3 regions of the Litoribacillus peritrichatus genome follow, and region 3 is predicted to be linked to each of the others. Evidence: predicted binding sites of a transcription regulator. Region 3 holds the regulator's gene; each other region holds the start of a gene.
What was found. The regulator FNR, encoded in region 3, switches genes on or off when oxygen is low (the NO sensors DNR and NnrR bind a similar motif). The targets are predictions, from matches to a motif close to TTGATNTANATCAA.

Region 1 (8,344 bases), on a different contig from region 3:
GCTTCTTCCCGGGACATATTTCCGGAGGCAGCAATGCCTGAAGTCATGCCGCGTGTTTTACCGAGAGCTTCCATTAGCTCTGGTAAAGTCACTGTGATCAAGTCCATCAGGTAATAAGTATCGAGGTCGGGGTCCAGCGTCAGCTGAGATTGATCTGCGATGTGAACCATTAACGCTAATACATCCTGAATCAGTTCTGTATGTGAGTTGAACGACTGGCGAGGCTCCATGACCCGCTTTCCGTTTAGTGTGTTCCAGTGACTTCTGATTTCCTGAGTCAGTTTGGCCGTTTTAAACTGTTTTCCAAATTGGCTTTCTGCAAGCTCAAGCTCTTGGAGCAGTTTGGCCATTTTGCTTTCTTCATGGCGGATTTGTGGCTCGAATGTTTTATCACCATTTAGGTAAACGGCCATCATTCCTCGGTGTTTGGCTATGGTTTGTTGGAGAGGGCTGACGAACGTCAGAAATTTCATGCCCTGGATTTCTTGTTGAGCAAAATTAATGCGGTAATTGGCCGAGTTCAGGTAAAAGAACAACAGAATGACGGTGGGAATCACCAATAACACAGTTAGGAAGGCTATTTTGGCTGACAATGGTCGGTTATTGATGAAAGCGGGTAGTTTGATCATGATTCTATCCTGAACGGTTGTCTTTTGTAGGATAACTGATGGCTTTCTCGTCTGACGTTGCTTGACGGTTCACCTGATTAAAAAACAGATTTTTGAACAGAGTGTTCAACGTTTTAAAGAATTACTGGAATATAGTCGTCCTCATAAAATTTTGCCGTGAGGAATACCTGAGTAAACTTGTAGGAATTAGTGCATTGTCTTTGTGGAATATTGATCAACTGGACAGGTTGATCTGGAAGTCTGTTGCTGACAACACGGATGTTGTTGGTATTCATGCTATTCGCTCATAGATAGAAGTGAACTTTTTTGCGAAGGTCTATTCTTAGATGTAGTGAGTGCTAAAACTTGACGTCGGTTTTAAAACTCAGATTGATAAACGGGCTTGCCAGTGAGTAATGTGGTGGCAGTAGGAGTGGGTTGTGAAATATTTTTTAATTGTGTTGGTAAGTTTTTCGTTGATGGCGTGCAGTACCTTTCGGAGTACTTCTGATTACGATGTAAAAACAGATTTTTCGAACTTGAAGACCTACGCATGGCAAACTCAAAACAAAGAAACAAAATACCCCGGAAATGATCTGGTTGATAAACGCGTTATACAGGCGGTTGACCACCAGTTGACCAAAAAAGGCATTACTGTAGAGACCGAAGAAAGTGCAGATATTCTAGTGCGCTTTTTTACCAGAACAGAACAAAAAATAGACGATGATGGTTTTCGAACCAGTATCGGTTTTGGGTCGTTTGGCAGTTCAGGGTGGGGCAGCAGTGTTTCAGTGCACTCTCCGGTTGAAACCAAAGACGTCGGTATTCTGGTGGTGGATATGGTTCAGCGCGAGACCAATAAATTGATCTGGCGTGGTACGGTCGAAGATGTCTTTCGCGAACACGGTACACCGGAAGAGCGTGCACACCGAATCCGAAAAGCGGTTGAACATATGTTAAAAGAGTTTCCGCCTAAGCCTGTCTCTGCAACAATAGATTAATTCAGTGCTGAGTTGCTGCCAGTTCGGAATCTAATGATTCAATACTCATAGAAGGGTAAAATGGGACTCTATCTGCAACAGCCTCCAGGATATTCTTTTCATGCAGTTTTCAAATACCTACCTTAATTTGGGTGAACGCTTCTATCAAAAGGTGCCGCCGACACCGGTTAAGTCACCCGAATTATTTCTGTGGAATTCTGAACTTGCTGACTCTCTGGGGTTTGATGCTTCAGAAAACGCATTACGAGCAAAGTACTTTTCCGGTAATCAGGTTGTGCCAGGCTCTTGCGCCATTGCGACCGTATATGCCGGGCATCAGTTTGGCAGCTTCAATCCACAATTGGGCGATGGCAGAGCCCACCTGCTAGGCGAGGTTGTGGATGCTGATGGTGTGAGAAAGGATGTTCAGTTGAAAGGTTCTGGGCCAAGTGCATTTTCCCGGAATGGCGACGGTCGTTGTGCTCTGGGGCCTGCTGTTCGTGAGTTCATTATGAGTGCTGCAATGAAGTCATTAGGCGTGCCGACGACCGAATGTCTGGCGGTGGTTCGGACCGGTGAAGCGGTCTATCGTCAAACTCCCCAGCCAGGGGCAGTGGTAACCCGAGTTGCTTCGAGTCACTTGCGAGTCGGAACCTTCCAGTTTTTTGCTGCTCAAGGGGATGTCGAGTCTTTAAAAGCGTTAAGTGAATTTGCTATCAATCGCCACTACTCCGATATCACCGAGCAGGGCGATCAAAGGTACATTTGCTTTTTGGATCGAGTGATAGAAAAGCAAATAGAGCTGATTGTTTCATGGATGCGCGTTGGTTTTATCCATGGCGTGATGAATACAGACAATACGGCCATTTCAGGGGAGACCATTGATTATGGTCCCTGCGCTATGATGGGCGTCTATGACCCTGAAACTGTGTTCAGTTCTATAGACAGAAATGGCCGTTATGCGTTTGGAAATCAACCGGGTATTGCCAACTGGAATATGGCTCGTTTTGCGGAATGTCTGTTGTTATTGGTTAACCATGAAGATGAGCAGATTATGGCGCAAGTGATTGCGCTTGTGAATGGGTTTGCTGAGCGTTACCGCCAGGCTTACCTGCAGATGATGGCTGGTAAGTTGGGGATATTCAATTTGTCTCCGGCGGATGAATCCTTGATCGAAGAGATCTTACAGGCCTTTTTGGAAAGAAAGTTGGATTACACCCAAGGATTTGACCTCTTGACCAAGTCTTTTACATCGGAAGCTGCAATGAAAGACATTAAAGCCTCACTGGGGACTGTGTTTGATCAATGGCTTGTGCGTGTTAACAGCCAGGTAAATATGGTCGATGCTATTGAAGCTCGTATGAGGGCTCATAATCCGGTTGTGATTCCGAGAAATCATCACCTGGAAGCGGTACTTCAGGCCAGTGAAGAGTCGGGCTCTTCTGATGCGGCAAATGCGTTTTTGGCCATTTTGACTCAGCCTTATCAAGAGGTGAGTGGCACCTCTGAGTATCAGGCCACCTCAGAAGAGTATGACAGAAGGTATCAAACGTTTTGTGGCACATAAATTACTATAAAAAGTAAGGATATAGCGGCAGTATTGATCTAAATCAGATCATTTTCTGACCTCGGTTTTAAAATCAAAGATAACAATTTGATGAGGGAAGGATGATGAATACATTTTTTGATTTGTTTACTAGCCTGAGCGGGATCTTGAGCTTGTTTGTGGTGGTTTTTGTAATAGGAATGGGCATTTTCTGTGGGTATATGTTTATTTCTAAAATGAATGCCGAGGGAGAGGAGTACGACAGAACGCACCCTAACCCTTTGGAAAAATAGCCTGTTCTTTCTTTGGTCATTTCGTTTGTTTAGCCCTTCCTAAGCCTGCGTTGTGCAGGCTTCGAGCGCCTCTGGTATTTACTTCGTTATTTACATCGTTAAAAGATACGCGATGAATAAAATCGCAAAGAGTAAATTTGCCACCCCGACTTTTAAAAACTCATCTTTAGGGAAGTTAAATTTCAAATAGCTGATAAAGGCTGATGCGAAAGACCAGAGCTTGAGTGCTATACCGAATGATAAAAGTGGCAGTGCAAGTTCAGGAAACAAAAATACGTATAAGTAAATAACGGAGAACAGCAGTGCGGTGCCACCTGTAAAAATTCGACATTGCATGTAGTCCGAAGGGAGTTGATCTTTGGATTCCTGGGTTACTGGAATCGGTGCTTGAAACCAGATGCTAATGGAGCCAATCAGATTGAAGATGGCTGCGATGATCAGTATGTATTCCATAAAATTACCTTCATGTTGTTGAAACGAAAATAATGCTTTTGAAGGTATATCACAGGGAAAACTGGCGATAAAAAAGGCGTGTTGAAATTGTGAATTCAAACAAGCGTTTAACTGGTTTGTGCGATTTAATGGTGATTTTTGGTTCTTTGTTATTAGTTATTGATTGTTGGTAGGGTGAATGCATTAAACGTTAGTTGGGTGTTCAAATGTATGAAACCAGCTATGATAGATTGAAGTTCACAGGTGGTGGTTAGCGGTCGTCTAAAAGGAGAGTAAAGTGGCGTTAGATATTCAAGTGGTTGATGGGCAATCTTCGAAAGTAAAGCGGGTTATTCTGGCCGGGTCGTTGGATTCGGATACGGCACCGGAACTTGAGGCTTTGGTGTCTGAACTTGTTGCTTCGGATTTGGATTTATTGATTTTTGATATGAAACCTCTTGAGTTTATCAGCTCTGCAGGTTTACGAGTTGTCTTTATGGCAACCAAACAAATGAAAGCAAAAGGCGGACGTTTGGCTGTCGCTAACCGTCAGGTTCAAATAACGAAAGTCTTCGAGATTGTAAAAGCTCTGCCGGATTTAACGATTTTCCGGGACGATGCTGAGATGGACGATTACCTTGCGGCCATGCAGGAAAAATTTCGATCCGGGCAAGACTGATTTTCTGCCGATCAGGTTGTCGTACCCGAGACACTCTTTTCAAAAGAGTGTCGAGTTCTCAGTCCTGCCAATGGCGACGGTAGCGAATGAAAAACATCACTTTAAAGGACTTTCTCAGTAATTTGGCCTTAATTCGTTCCCAGTGGCGGTAACGAATGACTCTTTTCTTTATCAGATGCGAATTCACTATGCCCCAGAGTGGCCACCAAATTAATTTCTTCACCCCTTTGGCCCGAATGGCTGCATCCCTGTGTATGACCAGTACATGCATCGCCAAGTCGTTGTATTTAGGCTGAATGAATTCGTGTTCAGTGAGTTTAAAACCTATGGACTGATACAGGTTGAGTAAGTATTTATCACTGCTTGCAATGATGTAATTTTTATTGAGCATCATGGTCAGCATGTAAATCTGTTCAAAAATACCGTGCAGAATGTCTGTATCTCGATAGTCTGGGTGTAAACAGAGTGCCGCAATTTCAAGCGTTTCTGCGCTCGGTGGCAGGTCTGTCAGGGCGTTTTTATCGAAAAAGGTCTGGATTTCAAACGGCTTTTGATTTCCGTCGCCCACGATGATGGTTGCGCTGCCGATGATTTCATCATTGTGCATGACCATTAAAATGTGGCTGTAATCATCAAAAAAGTAAGAGACTTTTTCCAGGTTGGCTTCGGCATCAATTTTGTTGACGCCGGAGTAGGCAAATCGTCTTGTTCGAAGAACGGCTTCGTAATCTGCCTGGGTTTCTACATATTTGTATTGTATGAATTCTTTCACGGTTTTGACGGCAAAACCCGCGTTTCGAATTTCTTCCGGCGTAGAAGACGTGTACCTCATCAGGTATTTATTGAGATTATCGGTTAAAACCGGTGGTAATTTCTTAATGATGTGAATAAAACACTGAACCGTGCCATCGGCGTGGAACTTGATGGATGAGACCCTGCCCCTGATTGGGTTAGAAGGTTGGAACATGCCCAGATTGAAGGCAATTTCCATGTTGGTAAATAAGGTGAACTCAGGTTGAATGCCGGAAACCAGAAACCCTTCTTTACTGACTTCATTAATTTCAAAAAAAGATAAGGTTTTGTATTGGAACGGGTGGAAAATCTGCCCTGTCAGGCGGTGGCTTCCTGTCAGTGGAATGGCCCGGTATTTAGGCACTTGTTTGAAGCTGTCAGCCATGACTCTCAGGGATATTCGGAGTTGATTGTTGACCCGATCCATTTCAATGATCTGAGCTTTAATGGCGTATTGTTGTTCTATTAAAGGACTGAATTGAATGACGGTAATTTGGCCGGGGAAACAAAGTTCATCGTATTGTTCATCCGAGATCAGGCTGAAACCGAAACTGGTGTAATCTCCCAAAACCACCGGTACGGTCTGATCCGCGAAAATGAGTTCAGCTTTGTAACCATGATTGCTCGGAAGAAGTGGGCGATGGACTTTTCGGTCTGTTTCTTTTGGGAAGTTTCCGTACATAATAAAGGCGCTGAAGATACGTTTGTTTTATTGGCATCATACTAAAGCATGAGTCATGTATTTGCCATAAATTTATATATAAAACAAATGATTAGTAGAAAATCTTCGGCCTGCTATGGTCATTTCCTGGCGGCGTTTTCTTGCCCCTAATAGTCGTTGGCCAACCCTAATGTTCTTGATAGTGAGGGGGCGCCTTCAATGTCTGTGAGGGGAATGGCGTAAATACTTTCGGGTAATTGGTTCGGACTGAACGGCATAATGGTCGCGCCTAACCCTGCGGCGACCAAGGCCACAGCCCAGTCTTCATTATCCACTCGTGCCACAAGCTGAACGGAGGCGGTTTGTGTGGTGATCAGGCGGTTGAATTCAGGAGCGAATTCACAATGACTTCTTTCAATCCAGCTCAGAGTAAGCAAGTCATGGAGAGTGAGTTTCGTATTGAGTGAATGCGCCTTTGCGAAATCATGATGGCTTGGCAGAAGAAGATAGTACTCTTCCTTCAATAATTCCGTCCATTCTTGATTGTCTTTCAGTTGTTGCATGTTGATCAGTTGGTGGGTCGCGCTGCTGTAGTTTGAGGTGAGTACCCAACTTACGTCCGGGTGCAGAGCCTGAAGTTTTTCCATACTGAATATCAGAGCGTGGGCATTCACTGAAGGCGCGACATACAGTTCAACCGTATCTTTAGGTTTGTTTTGCATGTCGGACTTTATTAAGGCGGCATGCTGCAATAAGGCTTTGGATTTCTGATAGAAACGCTCACCGGCTTCGGTAGTGGTTACTCCTTTTCGACTGCGAATCAGAAAGGTGGTTTCGAATTCATTTTCAAGCTGTGCGATGGCGTTGGTTATGGAGGGCTGGGAGATATGACATTGCTCCGCAGCGGCAGAGATAGTGCCGGCCTCAACCGCGTGAACAAAATATTTGAGTGATCTTAAGTCCATATTTCTAACTCAATGCAAGCAAGCCGTCAGGCTTATTGTGTTTGGAATTCTTTCTGGTTGGCCGGTTCAGGTTATACACTCACTGGCTGCTTACCAGCGGTAATGGCTGAGAAAACAGTTTAGAGAAATAAGGAAACTGTGGCAGTTCTCGTGATACAAACTGATCATGAGCCGGGACAATCTTGATGCCTGGGTGGAGCTTTCGAATATTATTGATTTTACGGATCATTGCGCTGTTTTTTTCAACGTCTGCATCGACGCCTACCAACCACTGGGTAATGCCGGGACGCGGTTTATTTTCTGTCACGCCTTTCATAAGCCACGTAGTATCTCCGATGAAGAAATAGGTTTGTTTGGCATCTGTGGTTAAAAACAAGCCTACCTGGCCGGGTGTGTGTCCGGCTAAACTCACTAGAACGAGACTGTTGTCGTTATATATATCCAGACTGCGCTCAAAGCCCATGTATTCCTGGTTGGTTAACGTCAGCGGTTGCCAGTTGATCTCTTTGACCAGGTGTTCTTTCAAAAACGCGGGAGCATCTCCTTGCAGCGCAAAGTCGATGCCTGCCTGCTCAGACCAGACAGGAATGCCGAGCAGTTCCGGAAGCCCTCCGGTGTGATCCCAATGAAGATGTGAAGGGATGATGGCCGAGATATTTTCAATAGGCATATTTTGTTGAGTAAGTTGATCAGCGACACTGAACACTTCTCCAATGGAAAATAATTGGCGATCAAACCAGCCTAATTTTTCTAACGCAGCAGGCGTGTTGTTACCTACGCCCGTATCAAACAATAGATCCCCTTTGGGATGCTTGATGTAAATGGCCTGGTGAACCGGTTGGCTGACACTGAACCAGCTGCCGCCTTCAACCATGGTAGCTTCAAGTGCTCCACTGCTTCTGGCGGTTGTGATGGCACTGAACTGGACTTGGGTTTGAGTTTCTGTGGAAGCTGCTTCCGCAAGGGCGGGGGCTACGCACAGTGGTGTAATACAGAGCAGCAGTGCTGATAAGGCGGACAAGACCTTGGTGTTGTTTTTAATGTTAAGAGACATGCTAGACCTATGGTAAGTTGTTATTCAGTGGTTGGCTTTCGGGTGCAATCAAGAATGTCGATTATTTAAGTATAAGTAAAATATATAATTTGTGGTTTTAATATAGTTAATTTATTTTTATGGCTGTTGCTCATAGTCTCTGAATGAAGGCCTGATTTCAGGCCGAACACAGAATGTAATTCAGTTTAGAGCTTGACGCGTATGATCAAGTGAGAGACAGTCATTAATAATAATTTTAAGAGAGCACTAAAGTGAAACGATTAAGTATTGTGTTATTGCTGGCGTTGGTGGGATGTTCTGAAAACGGGAAGAGCGGCTTCGAAGATATTTCAGG
Region 2 (8,344 bases), on a different contig from region 3:
CTATGTTTTGACTGTGACATGACGGGCAAGCGTGTAAGGTGCGTTTATCCACATGATTGCATTCATTACAAATGGTGATTTTGACGTTAATACAGAAATAATTACAGCCGGTGGTGGCGGCAATATTAAATAACTGCACGTATTGTTGTTTGGTCAGTGCTTCATCGAGATTGAGGTGTAACGCCGACCCGCCGTCCAGATATTCAGTCATTTCCCGGCCATGGAGGATGAATTTATCCAGGGCATTGCTCAGCTCATTTTCTACGATGTAGAAGTATGAGTTATAGCAATCGCGGGCGACCTGATAACCGTCGTTTTTGTCCCACTTGGCATTTTTTACGCCGAGGTTTTCAGCGGGCACGAACTCGGTGTTGAACAGGTAACCCGTTTCTTTTTTTGCTTTCTGGTTTGCCTGGTAGATGACTTGCAAGCGGGATCGGACAAACGCTTTATAGTCCGGATTATTGCCCACGGTAATGCCTTTACTTTCGGCGGCTTCGGCCATGCCGTTGATGCCGATGGTTAAGAACTGCTTATTGAGGCTGATGAATCCACTGTCGTAGACCGGCAACATGCCGTTGTCCTGATATTCTTCCATCAATGCCCGGTAGGCCATTTGATATTTTTGAATTTTAACAATGGCTTCATTCAGGTCGCTGCCGTCTTGCTCCAGACGATTCATGTTTAAGGTAATGACATTAATTGAACCCGTGGCGACACCTCCGGCGCCCAGCGTGTAGGAAAAGGTGTTTTCGGTAATTTCATTGCGCAGTCGGCAGCAGGAGGCCAGCGAATCGGCATTATCCGATTGGTACACAAAGAAGCTGTTGCCGTCCGCCATTTGTTGAGCGCAAAACTCGGTGAACTCGGTATCCCTACATTGGCCTTCGTTGGTCAGCATTGCGGCCGTCACCACAGGGAAGGTCAGAATGGCTTTTTTACGTTCTTCGTTAAACCAGTTCATGAAGAATTCTTGCAAGCCTTTGACGGACTGCCACTGGGGTTTGACCATATCGCCATGTTTGTTTGGTGGGAACACAAAATCACCAAACATGGATTCAAAATAATATTGATCGTAGAGAGAGATGTTCCAGAACACACTTTGATAACCGCGAGCGGCAGCGGGTTGGTTTAATGCATAGACCACATGCTGGAGGTGATTGCCAATTTCTTTCGGGTGGGTGGTCAGGTAATCGTTGCCATAATCCTGACGGGCGAAGTGATCGAAATAAGTCAGGAATTCAACGGTCGCGACGGCACCGGCAAATTGGGCACTGATCGCAAAAATCAGATTCACGAAAGACCCGCAGAAAGACTCCAGGTGTTTAGGGGCTTTGGACTCGCCTCCCAACCCTTTCAAGCCGTCCAACAGGAAAGGGTACATGGTGATGGAGGTGCAGTAAGGTTTTAAGCTGGTTTCATCGTGCACATAGATTTCGTGATCTTCAATTTGGCGCAAATATTCTTCGGCCAATGGTTCACCAAACAGCTCTGCGATTTTGTTTCTTACTCGTGCCCGGTTCACTTGAATGATGGCGTCTTTCATCAGCTCGCTTTCCAGCGTGGCAATGTTCTTATGAGTGACGTTGGCATTGGCGTCGACCGCAGAACCTTCCGCCGCATTATTTGCGTGGATATAAGATTCGATGAAATTAAGCTTATCGTTCACTTGATCTGTATTAAGCCGAAGCATGAGTGACTCCTTGGTGCGTGTTAGTCAAATATGGGGTTGAATTGATGTTGTTTGAGGATTTTCTGAAGCAGTGAGTAAGGTCTTCAACCACTTCTCCGTGCTCCAGTTTCAGAAATTTTTGATTGGTCGTGGTTGCATCTAATCCGCCCAACTCAGGAATCCAGCGACCGGTTTTGACGAAATCCAGATGGGGCTTTAATAGTCGGGAGACTGAATCAAGCCCAGTGTATAAACAGGTTTTCAGGCCATGGGCCTGAGCAATTTTTAACTTGGCCTGCAATGCCAATGGATGCCATTCGCCACCAAAAAAAACCACGGCATTGATTAAGCCCTGATAAGTGACCAAATCTTCAGTAAATGATTGATCGGACAATGCGTGGCCCTGACGTTTGTCCCAAGTGTCTTCACTGTGGCAACCTTTGCAGGCCAAAGGGCAGCCATAAATGGTATAGGCCAGTGAAATGTGTTCAGGTAATTCCTGAAATACGATTTGGGCTTGAGAGCTGTTGAAGGGTTTTTCCTTCACTTTTTGGTGGTGAAACTCGGGCGCCTGAGGATGTGGTTTGGTGGTTCGAATTGGTTGATGTTCCGTCGAGGGATAAATCAGATGATCGAGTTCCATTGGATACGTCCTTCAAATACCCATAAATAATATATGTCTATATATGGTGTGGTGTGTTTGTGTTTAGATACAATATATTGTGTTTGGTGTGGGTTGCCAGTCAAAGTGATTGATCTGGATCAATGCTTTGGATGAATCCGTATAGGTGGTGGCTGAGTGATTTATATGTACGACGATGAAGGATGTGAGGGTGAAACGATGGGGGTTTTGGAACGAAACGGTCTTGAATATTTCGGGAGATCACTCACGCTTTGCAATGACCGGAGTGATAGTTCTGAATGGTTTTGGAATACACGCCGGAGCAGAGAATATTAAACTCCGGCGAAGCTGGAATCAGCGATGGCTGAGTAAACATAAATCGGTAATGGCTTGCCATTGGTTGGCTTGAATAAGCTCAGAAGGGCAAATCCAGCTGCCTCCCACCGCCATGACGCTGTTGAGTGTCAGGTATTGTTTGGCGTTATCGGCGTTGATGCCACCGGTTGGGCAAAATCGGATATCAGGAAAAGGCGCGGACAGCGCTTTAAGCATTTTGACTCCGCCGGCTTGCTCCGCCGGGAAAAACTTGAGTTCGTTCAGCCCGTATTCCTGGGCCAGCATCAACTCGGACGCTGAGGCGATGCCGGGCAAATAGGGCACCGGAGTGTCCTCTGCGTATTTGGCCAGTGTTGGTGTGATCCCCGGGCTGATTAAAAATTCGGCGCCTGCATCGAGACAGTTTTCAAAATCACGTTCGTTGGTGACGGTTCCGGCCCCGACACAGGCATGGGGGACTTCTTGTTTGATGCGTCTAATGGCTTCCAGCCCGTGTTCTGTGCGCAGGGTGATTTCAAGAAAATGAATACCGCCATTCACCAGTGCATGAGCCAAGGGAACGGCGTGTTCAATGTCTTCGATCACTATGACGGGTAAAACCGGTTTGGACTCCGGGCTGTATTGTTCGATGAGTTGCTTGAAACTGTTGCTCATATGCGTGCTTCCTTAGCGGCGTTTATGCTTCTTCCCATTGGATGCTGATTGCTCCTTGGCTGGTTGGCCCGACGGAGTGTCGGAATACGGAAAACAGTTCTCGGCCAACGCCCTGAACGTGACCCGAGGGGGGTTGCGCAAATGGTCGGGTGCTGAGATCGCAGCCGGTGACTTTGAGAACTCCCTGATGGCAATCCAGTTCTATCATGTCGCCTTCCTGAATTTGGCTGATCGGCCCCAGTTGCATGGCTTCCGGACAAATGTGCAGCGCGGCAGGTACTTTACCCGATGCGCCGGACAATCGACCGTCCGTGACTAACGCGACTTTCTGACCTTTGTCCTGAAGACTGCCTAACAAGGGCATCAGTTTATGCAGCTCGGGCATTCCGTTCGCTTTTGGCCCCTGAAAGCGCACTACGGCGATGAAGTCACCCGTGAGTTGCTCGTCATGGAAGGCTTTAATGAAGTCGGCCTGATCATGAAAAACGCGCGCAGGAGCCTTGATGACCCACTGTTCTTTCGGTACGGCGGAAACTTTGATGATGGCATCCCCCAGGTTACCCTTCAGCCGTTTGATCCCGCCAATGGCATCAAAGGGGGCATCGGCGCTGCGGATAATATCGTTTCCAGTTGTATTGGCGTTGTCGGTGTCGGACGGGGGCGAGTGGTAGACGATGGTTTGACTCTTCAGTGCTGCGCGTCGGGCGTAATCTCGTAGCGTATCGCCAACAACAGTGGTGACGTCATCATGCAATAAGTCTGCGGCCAATAATTCATGGATGACCCGGCTGGTGCCGCCCGCATGATGGAATTGGTTGACGTCGGCTTGACCATTGGGATAAACCCGGGCGATGAGTGGCACCACGGAAGAGAGTTTATCGAAGTCGTCCAGGGTAATGTGAATACCGGCACAACGGGCGATGGCGGTTAAGTGGATGATTAAGTTGGTTGATCCGCCAGTCGCCATCAAGGTGACCATGGCATTTACAATGGTTTTTTCTGATACGACATCGGCAACGGGTGTGTAGTGGTTACTGAGGCCGGTAATTTCGGAGATACGCTTTGCGGCTTGTTCAATGAAAGCATGGCGAAGACCTGAGTCCGGCGGTGTGAACGCCGAATCCGGGAGGTGTAAGCCCATCACTTCCATCAGCATCTGGTTGGTATTGGCCGTACCGTAAAAAGTACAGGTGCCTGCACTGTGGTACGACTTGGACTCTGAGTCTAATAATTCTTCTTGTGAGGCTTTGCCTTCGGCAAACAGCTGACGGGTTTTGGCCTTTTCCGAATTGCTGATGCCAGAGCCCATGGGCCCGGCAGGGACGAAAATAGTGGGTAAATGCCCAAAGCGTAGGGCCGCCATGAGCAAGCCAGGTATAATTTTGTCGCACACCCCTAAGCATAAGGTGCCATCAAACACATTGTGGGACAACGCCACAGCTGTGGAAAGGGCGATGGTATCCCGGCTGAACAAAGATAATTCCATGCCCGGCTGACCTTGGGTGATGCCATCGCACATCGCTGGAACGCCGCCTGCTACCTGAGCGGTATGGCCCAGTTTTAACAGCGTTTGTTTGATCAGTTCCGGGTAATGTTGCAAAGGTTGGTGAGCCGATAGCATGTCGTTGTAGGCGGTAACAATGGCGATGTTGGCCTTGCTGTGTGCCTGCTTGAGTATGATTTTTTCTTCTTCGTCCGAGGCAGCAAAGCTGTGGGCAAGGTTGGTGCAGCTCAGTTGTGATCGGTGGGGTTTTAATTGTGCCTGGCTGCGCATCTGACTCAAGTAGCGAGTTCGGCTGGTGCTGCTGCGTTCAATGATGGTGTCGGTCACTTCCTGAACGACGGGATTCACGGTTTGCATGAGGTTGTTCATATTATCTGAGTTCCTTAAACATCGGGACTCCAACATACGGTCAGAGGGCATGTTGCTTTGTGCAGTAAATGGCCGATGGGTAATGATAAGCTGCTGGGCGATTCTTTGGCTTTTTTGTAGACGTGCCACTTTTCATTGCCGGTGAACAACAAAAAAATGTGTTCGGCATTTAATAACGTGGGTAAGGTTAAAGTGACCCGCGCCCCTTTGGACTCGGATTGAATGGTTGAAACCGGCTCAGAAAGCGGCGCCGATAATGCGTGCTCCAATTCATTGGCATCGGGAAATAACGAAGCAATGTGACCGTCATCCCCCATTCCCAGTAACACTATATTTAATGGCTTGGATAAGGCCTGAACCGCAGGGGTGAGACTCATGGCGGCATCGCTGAACGCCTGATCCGACTTGAGGCTTAACAACGATGCCTTGTCGGCGGCGTTCTGCAACAGTGTGTTTTTCAGCATCTTGTAGTTGCTGTCGTCGTGATCTGTGGCCACCCATCGCTCATCCGAAGGGCAAATGGTTACGTGATCCCACGCCAGATGTTGCTGACTCAATTGTTTGTACAGTGGTTTTGGGGTGTTGCCGCCACTGACCACAAAGCTGATGTTGCCGTGGTGTTCAATGGCCCCTCGCAGATGGTCCGCCAGTTGTAAGGTCAGGCTTTCAATCAACTCTCGGTGTGTTTGGTAAATTTGTTCATGCAGCTTCATTTGCTAACTCTCCCAGCCATTTTGTATTAATGACTTTCTTGCCAGAGGCGACCGTCTTTTGCGAGTAACAGCGTGGCGGCCGCCGGCCCCCACACGCCGCCGTGGTAAAATTCGGGACGAGCCCCGCTTTGTTGCCAGGATTGAAGAATCGGATCAATCCACTTCCAGGCGGTGAGTAGTTCATCCTCACGCAGAAACAAAGTGGGGTTGCCTTCGATGGCGTCGGCCAGTAATCGTTCGTAGGCATCAGGGACGCGATCTTTTTTGGCGTGTTCTGCGGTCAGGCTAAGCAGCACAGGCTTGACACTCATGCCTTTGCCCACCCGCTTTTCACACAATTGCAATTTAATGCCATCGTCCGGTTGTAGTCTAAAGATTAGTTTATTTGCCATGGCGGAGGCATGTTGAAGCTCGAAGACTGAATGCGGCACTTCTTTAAATTGCACGACAATCTCACAGGCCCGGTCGGGTAAGCGTTTACCGGTTCTTAAATAAAACGGGGTGCCGGCCCAACGCCAGTTGTCGATTTCAACTTTCATGGCCACGAAGGTTTCGGTGTCACTGTGGGGGTCGACGCCTTCTTCATCGCGGTAGGCTTTGGTGGGTTGGCCATTACGGGACCCTTCCTGATACTGTCCCCGAACCACGTTTTCACTGATGTGCTCACCAACCAGAGGTTTAAGGGCTTTCAGGATCTTAACTTTTTCATCGCGAATAGACTCAGCATCGAGCTGAGCCGGAGGTTCCATCGCCACCATACAAAGCAGTTGCAGTAGGTGGTTCTGCACCATATCCCGCATGGCTCCGGCGGATTCATAAAAGCCGGCACGTTGTTCCACGCCCAGTGTTTCACTGATGGAGATCTGGATGTGATCAATGTAGCGCTGATTCCACTGGTGTTCAAAAATGGAATTGGCAAAACGCAGTGCTAACAGATTTTGGACGGTTTCTTTGCCCAGATAGTGATCAATCCGGTAGATCTGCTCTTCGTTGCAGTATTTGTCCACTTCTTTACAGACTTGTAAGGCACTTTGGTGGTTCATGCCAATGGGCTTTTCCAGAACCACACGAGCATCGCCTTTTAACAGCTGATGGCTGTACAGGTGTTGGCATATGGTGCCGTATAAGTCGCTGTGTGTGGCCAGATAATAAACTTTCGCCACGTCCGGATTGGTTAAGTAATGCTTGAGTCGGTCCTGATAGCTGACGGGGTCGGTGATGTCCATCTGAGCGTAGCTGACCCGCTTTGAAAAACTTTTCCAGGTGTCTTCATCGAAAAGGCCATCGGCCAGAAATTCTTCAAGGGAGGATTTGAGCAGTTCAAGGAAGCCTTCCCGGTCATAATCGCGGCGCGCCACGGCGATGATTCGTCCGTCCGGATGAATTCGGTTGTCGAGGTGTAAACAATACAGGGATGGAAACAATTTACGCAGTGATAAATCGCCGGCTGCGCCAAACAAAACTAACTCAAACGCTTGTGCTGGTAAGGACATGATGTCTCCTGACAGGTAATAAAAATCCACACGTCTTGCAAAGACCCGGGAGGTATTACCGATGGTGGACGTACATCTAATTCTAAAAGCTAAGCGCGGCGCTGTTTCAGTTTGGATGACCTGGAATCGGCCGACACGGTGTTAGCTCAGAATTACTCGTCGCTAATCTCGGTTGTTAAAACTCGGTTGTTAAAACTCGGTTGTTAAATACGGTTTCTGAAATAAAGCTGTTTAAATAAGTATTTGATTACCATGCCATAACTGAAATGCTTTGGGCAAGAAATGGTTCTCAATTTAGGCACAATTCATTGATTGTACATTTTTGCACGAAGGGCTCTATCGGAGAATTGCTGATGTATATCAGCTGTGCCGCCGGGTGGCTTTGTTAGTCTGGGGTATCCATATAATTTTCCGGGTGGTGCGTATGAAACTAATACCAACGGCTATGAAAAAGAGACTGGGCTGTGTGATAACGGCCAGCGTGGCAGCAACTTTGGTGGGATGCGGTGGCCATCCGGCTGCTGGTAACTGGGATGCCGAAACGGTTTCGAGCAATGAATACCTGCGGCTTGAAGTGGCGTTTGATGGCACGGGGGAACTTTACCCAAAGGAGTCTCAGGTCTCTGCTTTACGATGCTTGTGGCAGGCGTCGAGTGCAGAGACCATCGGAATTAAATGTCGGCACGAGAATGAAAACATGGCCGAAGAAGAGTTTGAACTGATTGTGGAAGAGGACGCTCAAGGGCAACGGAACCGCGCGTTGCTGCAGTCTGCCAATCGGGTTGTTGCTCGGTTTGCTCGTGCTGAATTTACCAAAAAGTCGTTGGGTGTTGAATAGTCGGCAGGTCGAGTGATCAGAACAATGGTTAGGACTTTGGTGGTCAGAATATCGCTTTGCTTGTGGGGTGCATGGTGGGCCGGTGGGGCTTTGGTTGCTTCGGAAATCGTCGAGCCCAAGCCCTTGTGGTGGATTAGCCCTCA
Region 3 (8,344 bases):
GCGGTTTCTGTGCTTTTTCCAATAGGCTAAAGCCGCATCTGGTTTTCTTCGAATCCTGCGTTTAACACCATGCACGATTGCATCTTTCATGTAAGGATTTGCGCTTGGGAAGCGCTTCGTGCTGGACAGAATGCCCGGATTTTTATGCGCCCAAATCATCATATTAGCGGCTTTTTTCTGATCTCCTTTCAGGAAATTAGAAGAGTAGCTCGCTAAGGACGTTCTGCCTTTTTTTAGTGCCAGCTTGACACGCTCATAGGCGTAATCCTGCTTGAAATAACTGGATTTCAGCCAAACTTTGAAAAGGGGATCACAGGCTTTGGGCGCAGAGCGACCTACCACCCACATTTCTCGTGCGCCTTGCAGTGCTTGTGTTTTTTTACCTGTTTTATAAAGTGCTCTGAGGTAATTGCACTTCAACTGTCGTGAAAACAATTGGCTGTCGTAGTTGTCGAGAAGACTTTGCCATTGACCTTTTGAGGAATAACTGAGAAGCCATTCAAGTTTTAGTCGATGGCTAAGTGATTGATCCGGATATTTTTTCAGAAACGCCTGAATCGCTTTGGTATCCTCGTATTGATCAAAGCGGATACGTTCGTATTCAAGGTATGGACTGAGTACATAGTCGGATAAGGAGTGGCTTAGCTTATCGAAAATTTCAAGTTGGCCTTCATTTAATGCATCCAGTGCATCAATGTAATTTTGTTGGGTACTGTTGAGTTTTGCCAACAATTGCGTTGGCAGAAACGTTATAATGACAAGAAATAGAACACGTAGTTTCAACATGGTTTTGCCGTAATTTGTAACTGATGACAGAAGACTACATACTTGTCCGCCAGCACTTAGTTTAAATTTAAATTAGTCTGGAAATTCTAAGATTAAAGCGAATTTTTCGTTTGGCAAGGCCATTTGTCATTAAATATTAACTATCGAAGCTATCTTGTTGATTTTAATGTGTTTCAATTTGTATCTGAGTATAGGCTTTTGTAAGAGATGAGTCATTGTTACTAGATTGCTACCTTGAGCGAATTGTGAGCTCATCACGACATTGAGAATATAGGGTGTTATGAATTTATTGCAGTTAGACCAAGTTTGTTTGGCTTACGGAGATAAACCGTTGTTGGAGGATGCCTCTCTGACGATCAATAAAGGCGAAAGAGTTGCGATTATTGGTCGAAATGGCCAAGGAAAGTCGTCTTTGTTGAAGTTGGTCGCCGGCGATCAGTTACCGGATAGCGGTATGGTTATCCGTAACGACGGTTTGAAGATTGGTGTATTGCAGCAGGACTTGCCTGATGCGGATGATGAGACGGTTTATAAGGTAGTTGCTGGAGGCTTGTCGGACGTTGGCCAACTCATTGCTGAATATCATGAGCTGACGCATAACCCGGACGCAGATCTGGACCACCTGGCCCGTGTTCAAAGTGCCATCGAAGCCAATGAGGGTTGGTCACTCGAGCAAAAAGTCGATCAGATCATTAAAAAACTGAATTTGCCTGAAGATAAAAAGATGTCCGAATTGTCGGGTGGTTGGCGTCGACGTGTGGTGCTTGGCCGGGCATTGGTTTCAGAGCCTGATTTATTATTGCTGGATGAGCCGACCAACCACTTGGACATTTTGGCGATTGAATGGTTGGAGCAACAGCTGAAGCAGTTTGAAGGCAGCATATTATTGATCACTCACGATAGGAGTTTTCTGAAAAACGTTGCCAATCGTATTCTGGAGTTGGACCGGGGCAATCTGACGAGCTGGGACTGCACTTATGAAGAGTACCTGGTTCGTAAGGCGGACTGGTTAGCGGCAGAAGAAAAACACTGGCACGAATTTGACCGCAAGCTGGCACAAGAGGAAAAATGGATCAGGCAGGGCATTAAGGCGCGAAGAACCCGCAATGAAGGTCGGGTAAGAGCGCTGAAAGCCATGAGAAATGAGCGCAGTGAACGTAGAAACCGCGTTGGTAAGGCGTCATTTTCGATTTCTTCAGCCGATCGTTCTGGCAAATTGGTGGCGGAGATGGAAGGCGTTTGTCATTCCTATGGTGACCAAAAAATATTTGATAATTTCAACTTTCTTTTAATGCGAGGGGATCGAGTTGGCTTAATTGGCCCCAATGGCGTAGGAAAAAGTACTCTGTTGAAAGCATTACTTGGTCAAATGGCGCCGGATTCAGGTTCCGTTCGAATTGGCACCAAAATGGAAGTGGCTTACTTTGAACAGCTTCGTAGTCAATTAGAACTTGAAAAATCGGTGATTGATAATGTTTCAGAAGGCCGGGACAGCATTACCATTGGTGGTCAGTCTAAGCATATTATTGGTTACCTGGGTGATTTTCTGTTTACTCCGGAACGGGCAAGAACGCCTGTTAAAGCACTTTCCGGGGGTGAAAAAAACCGGGTTCTGTTGGCGCGTTTATTCAGTCAGCCTGCCAATGTTCTGGTGTTGGACGAACCGACCAATGACCTCGATATGGAAACGCTGGAGCTGCTGGAAGAACTTCTGATGGAATTTGACGGTACGATTCTTTTGGTCAGTCACGATCGTTCGTTCTTAGACAATGTGGTCAGTAACTCGTTGGTATTCCACGGAAATGGCAAGATTGAGGAATTGGTCGGCGGTTTTACTGATTGGCAGCGATCAGGGGGGAAATTTAAACACCTTGACTCCGGTAAGTCAGATAAGACGAAAACGCCGGTTGAGTCAGAAGCGGTGGTTAAAAATAATGTACCTGACAAAGCAAAACCCAAAAAATTAAGTTATAAAATTCAGCGGGAATTGGATGAGTTACCTGATCGGTTAGCAGCGCAAGAAACGTTGGTCGAAGCTTTGCAGGAAGAAGTGGCGGCCGCTGATTTCTATCAAAAAGACCATGAATACGTAACCGCCAAGCTGGAAGAAATGTCCAAGGCAGAGCAAACGCTGGAAGACATGATGGAGCGTTGGGTGGAACTGGAGGCCATGGCCGGCGGTGAATAAGCGGCTAAAAGACTGAGTGAGCGTTATACATTTCACTCAGTCTTTTTTGGATTCACTTCAGAACAAGTCTGGGTTAATTTAGCTGACGTGATTGATCTGAAGTGGTCCATTTGAGCGACTAAAAGCGTAAGTCTTTGGTTCTGAGTGGTTATATCCTTACAGCCAGTACGTCGTATTCAGCGTGGTGAATCACGTCTGATGCATGAGACCCTAACAGTAGTGCCAAACCGTGGCGGCCATGACTGCCAACAATCACAAGATCCGCTCCAATCTCTTTTGCTTTGCGGTGAACTTCTGAGTTAACCGAACCTACCACGACGTCCATCTCGACGGTTTCAAGTTCTGTCTTTTCAATGAGTTTTTTCAGGTTTTGTTTTGCATGATCAATCAGTTGATCCTGGACCTCAATGACATCAAATGGGATATCGCCACCAAAAGCAAATGCAAAGGGCTCTATGGTGTGCAGAACATGAACTTTGGAGTCAAAAGCGGTGATGAATCTCTTTGCCGGCTCTATGACTTTTTCCGATTCGTCCGATAAATCAATGGCTAATAAGATTGTGTTATAACTGGACATACAGGTATCCTCAATGAACTCCAGTGTCTGATTCGATGAATTCGACATTAATTCATTCAATTCTTCGAAACCAAGAGAATTTAACTTATTTCTAAGTAGACCATCCAATGTGTCTATGATTCTATTATTGAAGTAAGTGTTTAATGTTTCAACTTCGAGTTTCACCTGAATTCTCGATCTTTACCCTGAGTTAGATCAATTTAGTTGTTTTTCAAAGGTACGGTTAATTATGCAAGTGTGGATGGTAGTAACGTTAATGGCGGCTTTGATGGTTGTTGGATCAATCATGTGGATTATGCCTTCAAAGCATGACAGAAGAATCGCGAAACTTCGGCAGCAAGCGATTGTCTCAGGCATTAAAGTCAAATTAATGAAATATCCAGTCATTAATGTATCTGGCAGGGTAGAAGAAAACTGCCATGAAGGGGCCTCATACAGCTTTGTGGATGTACCGCTCAAAGGCGTAAAAACCGGCTGGATGCTGATACGAAGTGATGATCAGTCCGAACCATTGGACGGGGTGAATGAAAATAAACCCATAGATGGTTGGGGCTGGTACATAAAGCAAGATGAACTTCAGGAAGAAATAATAGCCCACATAATGCAGTTAACTTCAAAATATTCGGAATCACTTTTTGCTGTTTCCATTATGGCCCGCTCAATTTCCATTGGGTGGAGTGAAGCAGGTAACCAACAGGACCTGGATGATTTTAAAGTATGGGCTGCAACGTTAGCTGACTTAATGAATAAGCACTTTGTGAAAGAAGGTGATCATCAAGGCTTAGATGAGATCGACTAAACTTAATATTGGATGTACTGGCAAGGAGAGCATTATGCCGTCAGAAGTAATTGATTATTCGGTGCTTTCACCCGTTGGTAGTGTGGATGTTTTGTCCATGAACGAGGTGAATACACTCAGTGGTTTAAACAAAGGAAAAATGTACGAAATATTCCGCCGATGTGCGTTGGCGGTCATGAACAGCGGTATTGATAATGACGATATAGAACAGCTTGAAAATCAATATCGCGATTTTGATATCAATATTGTGCCCCAGGCGAGAGGCGCGTGTCTGGAAGTTCAGAATGCACCTGCAAGAGCATTCGTAGATGGAAAAATGATTCAAGGGGTGAAAGAGAATTTATATTCGGTCTTGAGAGATATCATTTACCTGAGTACTCAGCTTGATTTGGACGAGTTAGGTCAGGAAGGCAATGGGGCTCAAATTACAGAGGCTGTTTTTCATACTCTAAGGCAAGCCAATGCGCTAAAAGCTCGGATGGACCCGAACATTATCGTTTGTTGGGGAGGACACTCCATTGGCAGTGTTGAGTATGATTACACCAAAGAAGTGGGTTATCAGTTGGGCCTGAGGGGGTTTGATATTTGCACCGGTTGTGGTCCGGGCGCGATGAAGGGGCCGATGAAGGGCGCAAACGTGGCCCATGTGAAGCAAAGAATCCGCACCCCGAGGTACATAGGTCTTACGGAACCGGGCATCATTGCAGCAGAATCGCCAAACCCGATTGTGAACGAGCTGATCATCATGCCGGACATTGAAAAGCGTCTGGAGGCGTTCATTCGTTTGGGCCACGGGATTGTTGTGTTTCCTGGTGGCGCCGGTACGGCTGAAGAAATTTTGTATTTACTCGGCGTGCTGATGGGCAGTGATCACGGACAAGCGTTTCCTGTGTATTTTACGGCCCCCAAAGAGTCTGCGGATTACTTTATTGAAATCGATGAGTTTATTGGCAGTACGTTAGGGCCTGAAGCCCAGAAGCTATATGAAATTATTATTGCTGATCCTGAGCAGTTAGCAATTACTTTAAATGAAAGAATGACTGAGGTGAAAGAGCACCGGAAGTCCATTCAGGATGCATTTTACTTTAATTGGTTACTGAAGATTAATGAGGTATTTCAGGAGCCTTTTGTGCCGACTCATAAAACTATGTCCGAATTGGATTTGCATATGGATCAACCTCCGTATCAGTTGGCATCACAGCTACGGCGGGCAATGTCGGGTATTGTTGCGGGTAATGTAAAAGAACAGGGCATTGCTGAAATACACAAGCACGGTCCCTTTAAATTGCACGGTGATAAAGTATTGATGCAAAAGCTGGATAAGTTATTAAAATCTTTTGTTCGGCAGAAGCGGATGAAGTTGCCGGGCAGCAAGTACGTTCCTTGCTATGAAGTAATTACTGACTGAATTTGAGAGGAACGCAATTTAAAATATAAGCCCGAAAGGGCTTATATTTTTGTCGTTATCAACAGGCTTTAACTGGCGGATTTACTGCCGCAAGGTCTTTGTACGCTGTCTTGCAAGTCAGCAAGTTCGTAAAGTGTGTCCATATCCAGCAATTCGATGTCTCTGCTGCTGTCAATGAATCTCAGGATTTCCTGCTGTTGGAATTTACTGAAAATACGGCTAATGGTTTCAACCGCTAACCCCAGGAAGTTACCGAGATCGTTTCGGGACATGGTTAATCTGAAACGCGTTGCAGAGTAGCCTCGGCGATGAAAACGCTCAGAGAGGGAAACCAAGAACGTAGCTAAACGCTGATCTGAGGTTTTTTTGCTCAGAAGCAGCATCATTTGCTGATCTTCAGATATTTCCTGACTCATGCTGTGAAGAATCTGGTCTCTCAGCTCTGGTAAGTCGTCTGCCAGTGCGTCTAAGCTGTCGTATGGAATGTCACAAACGGTCGTTGTCTCAAGGGCAACGGTCGAGATTGGATACTTCTTCTTAAATAAGCCGTTTAAACCGATCAGCTCACCGGCAAAGTGGAAGCCAACAATCTGCTCCTCTCCGGATGGGCTGGTAACAAAGCTTTTTACACTGCCTGATCGGATTGCTAAAACCGATTGAAAATCATCGCCTTGTCGCCAGATGGTGTGACTTTTCTGGAAGGGTCTGCCGCGTTTGATGATGGCATCTAATCGGTCGACGTCGTGCCCGTCCAGCGAAATAGGAAGGCACAATGAACTTAGAGTACAATCCTGGCAGCTAACGGCCGTTCCACAGCTTTTGACTGAATTTAAGGTTTTTTGTGACATCTTCTGTATCTTCTTTAAGAATTTTTGAGTTTTATATCACATGCGAGTAAACCAATAAAGCACTTAAATAGTGCAAGGATATTTCATCGGCTTACAAATCAAATAATTAGTGATTCTAAATTATAACCATTTGGTCGTTTTTTGCGACGTTAATGATTCATTTTCGAATGATCCATCTTAGAGTGATCAACCTGGCTCTCTTGCATGCCATGATCCATGTTTGAGTGATCCATTTCTGAATGATCCATGCTGGAATGATCGATCGTGCCAGTTGATTCCGAGTGGTTCATATTAGAATGGTCAATCGTGTCATTTGGATTACCATGATTCATATTCGAATGATCTCCGGTTGAATGACCTCCGGCCGAATGATCCATACCCGCATGATTTCCATGTCCAAAGATGTGTTGGCTGTTACCAAAAATAATCCACACGCCCATCAGTATCATAAGTATAGCAGCCACATACCTGACACTTTGATTTCGAATGAAACTCGTCAGCTGTGAAGCGAGCATTCCGGTTAAAAGCATGGTCGGTAAAGTACCCAAGCCAAAAGCAAACATGATCGAGGCTGAACCCATGACCGTTGGGCTGGCTGAAGCAAGAACTAAGGTGCTGTAAACCAGGCCGCACGGAAGCCATCCCCAAAGTAAGCCAAGCATCAGTGCTTTGGGTGGATTGGATGGCGGCAAAAACGGTTTGGTCAGAGGTGAAATAAACTTCCAAATAAACTGGCCAACTTTTTCAATGGAGGTAATCGCACGAGACCAGTCTGCAACGTATAACCCCATAAGGATGATAAAGACCCCTGCGATGATTCTGAGTACCATGCCTATCATCGGGTTGATGTCGGTAAAGAAGGTGCTGATTAAACCAATCAGAACCCCGGCAAGGGTGTAGCTGATAATTCTTCCGCTATTAAAACTCAGTGATAAAGCCAGGCGATTTTTGATCGAACCTTTTGTGTTGACGCCGAAAGCGCCGGTGATTCCGCCACACATGCCGATGCAGTGTGCACCGCCTAAAAGTCCGACTAAAAAAGCTGCTGCAAAAGAAAGTGTATCTGGGGTCATATAGGTAAGATCAGGCAATAATGGATTGGAGGGTTATTTTTTCTGCGTAGGTTTTGCATCATCAGGAAGGAGTTCGTCGTCGTCATCAAACAGAATTTTATGTGCTGGTGATTCAAGGTCATCAAACTGACCGCTCTTAATGTTCCACACCAAGGCGATAACAGCGATGCTTAAAAAAATAATCGAAATAGGGATCAGGAATAAAATACTGTCCACTTGAAACCTCTTAACGCGCGATTAGCATTGATTGAGTTGCCTTGAGCTTCGTTGGTTTAAATATTACGAAGCCTAACGGCATTAAGTACTACCACCAGAGAGCTGGTGGACATACCTATCGCGGCAGCCCAGGGTGGAATGTAACCTGTGGCGGCCAGCGGTAAAGCAATCAGATTATACAATAAAGCCCACGATAAATTCTGTTTAATTACTTTTCTGCACTTAACGGCTATTTCAAATGCTTTGGATATGGCTGTCAGTTTTCCGTTCATGAGCACCATATCCGATTTGGTTTTGGCTAAATCTGTTGCTTCGCTCATTGCAATGGATACGCCTGCTGAAGCTAATACAGGAATGTCATTAATGCCATCACCAATCATGAGCGTTTTTTTATTTTGAGCGTGCAGCTCATTTAACTTGTCGAGTTTCTCTTGCGGAGATAAGCCCGA

Region 1: ABD744_RS05215 (DUF3149 domain-containing protein) is a predicted target of FNR. The motif match lies at 3,189-3,202, and genes of this name have one in related genera.
Region 2: nrdG (anaerobic ribonucleoside-triphosphate reductase activating protein) is a predicted target of FNR. The motif match lies at 2,425-2,438, and genes of this name have one in related genera.

What each region holds. Positions count from the first base shown of each region.
Region 1 is NZ_BAABBN010000004.1:877,284-885,627, forward strand. It holds gene ABD744_RS05200 (methyl-accepting chemotaxis protein) at 1-629, opposite strand, end outside; gene ABD744_RS05205 (DUF4136 domain-containing protein) at 1,049-1,609, shown strand; gene ABD744_RS05210 (protein adenylyltransferase SelO) at 1,710-3,155, shown strand; gene ABD744_RS05215 (DUF3149 domain-containing protein) at 3,257-3,427, shown strand; gene ABD744_RS05220 (hypothetical protein) at 3,518-3,880, opposite strand; gene ABD744_RS05225 (STAS domain-containing protein) at 4,158-4,538, shown strand; gene ABD744_RS05230 (GNAT family N-acyltransferase) at 4,597-6,012, opposite strand; gene ABD744_RS05235 (LysR family transcriptional regulator) at 6,159-6,956, opposite strand; gene ABD744_RS05240 (MBL fold metallo-hydrolase) at 7,036-8,010, opposite strand; gene ABD744_RS05245 (hypothetical protein) at 8,262-8,344, shown strand, end outside.
Region 2 is NZ_BAABBN010000006.1:65,939-74,282, reverse strand. It holds gene nrdD (anaerobic ribonucleoside-triphosphate reductase) at 1-1,693, opposite strand, end outside; gene nrdG (anaerobic ribonucleoside-triphosphate reductase activating protein) at 1,680-2,315, opposite strand; gene ABD744_RS09525 (bifunctional 4-hydroxy-2-oxoglutarate aldolase/2-dehydro-3-deoxy-phosphogluconate aldolase) at 2,649-3,284, opposite strand; gene edd (phosphogluconate dehydratase) at 3,307-5,157, opposite strand; gene pgl (6-phosphogluconolactonase) at 5,172-5,870, opposite strand; gene zwf (glucose-6-phosphate dehydrogenase) at 5,897-7,363, opposite strand; gene ABD744_RS09505 (hypothetical protein) at 7,788-8,201, shown strand; gene ABD744_RS09500 (PhnD/SsuA/transferrin family substrate-binding protein) at 8,226-8,344, shown strand, end outside.
Region 3 is NZ_BAABBN010000012.1:487,608-495,951, reverse strand. It holds gene ABD744_RS18820 (transglycosylase SLT domain-containing protein) at 1-786, opposite strand, end outside; gene ABD744_RS18815 (ATP-binding cassette domain-containing protein) at 1,067-2,974, shown strand; gene ABD744_RS18810 (universal stress protein) at 3,123-3,716, opposite strand; gene ABD744_RS18805 (hypothetical protein) at 3,781-4,350, shown strand; gene ppnN (nucleotide 5'-monophosphate nucleosidase PpnN) at 4,385-5,758, shown strand; gene fnr (fumarate/nitrate reduction transcriptional regulator Fnr) at 5,827-6,606, opposite strand; gene ABD744_RS18790 (sulfite exporter TauE/SafE family protein) at 6,756-7,679, opposite strand; gene ccoS (cbb3-type cytochrome oxidase assembly protein CcoS) at 7,713-7,895, opposite strand; gene ABD744_RS18780 (heavy metal translocating P-type ATPase) at 7,952-8,344, opposite strand, start outside.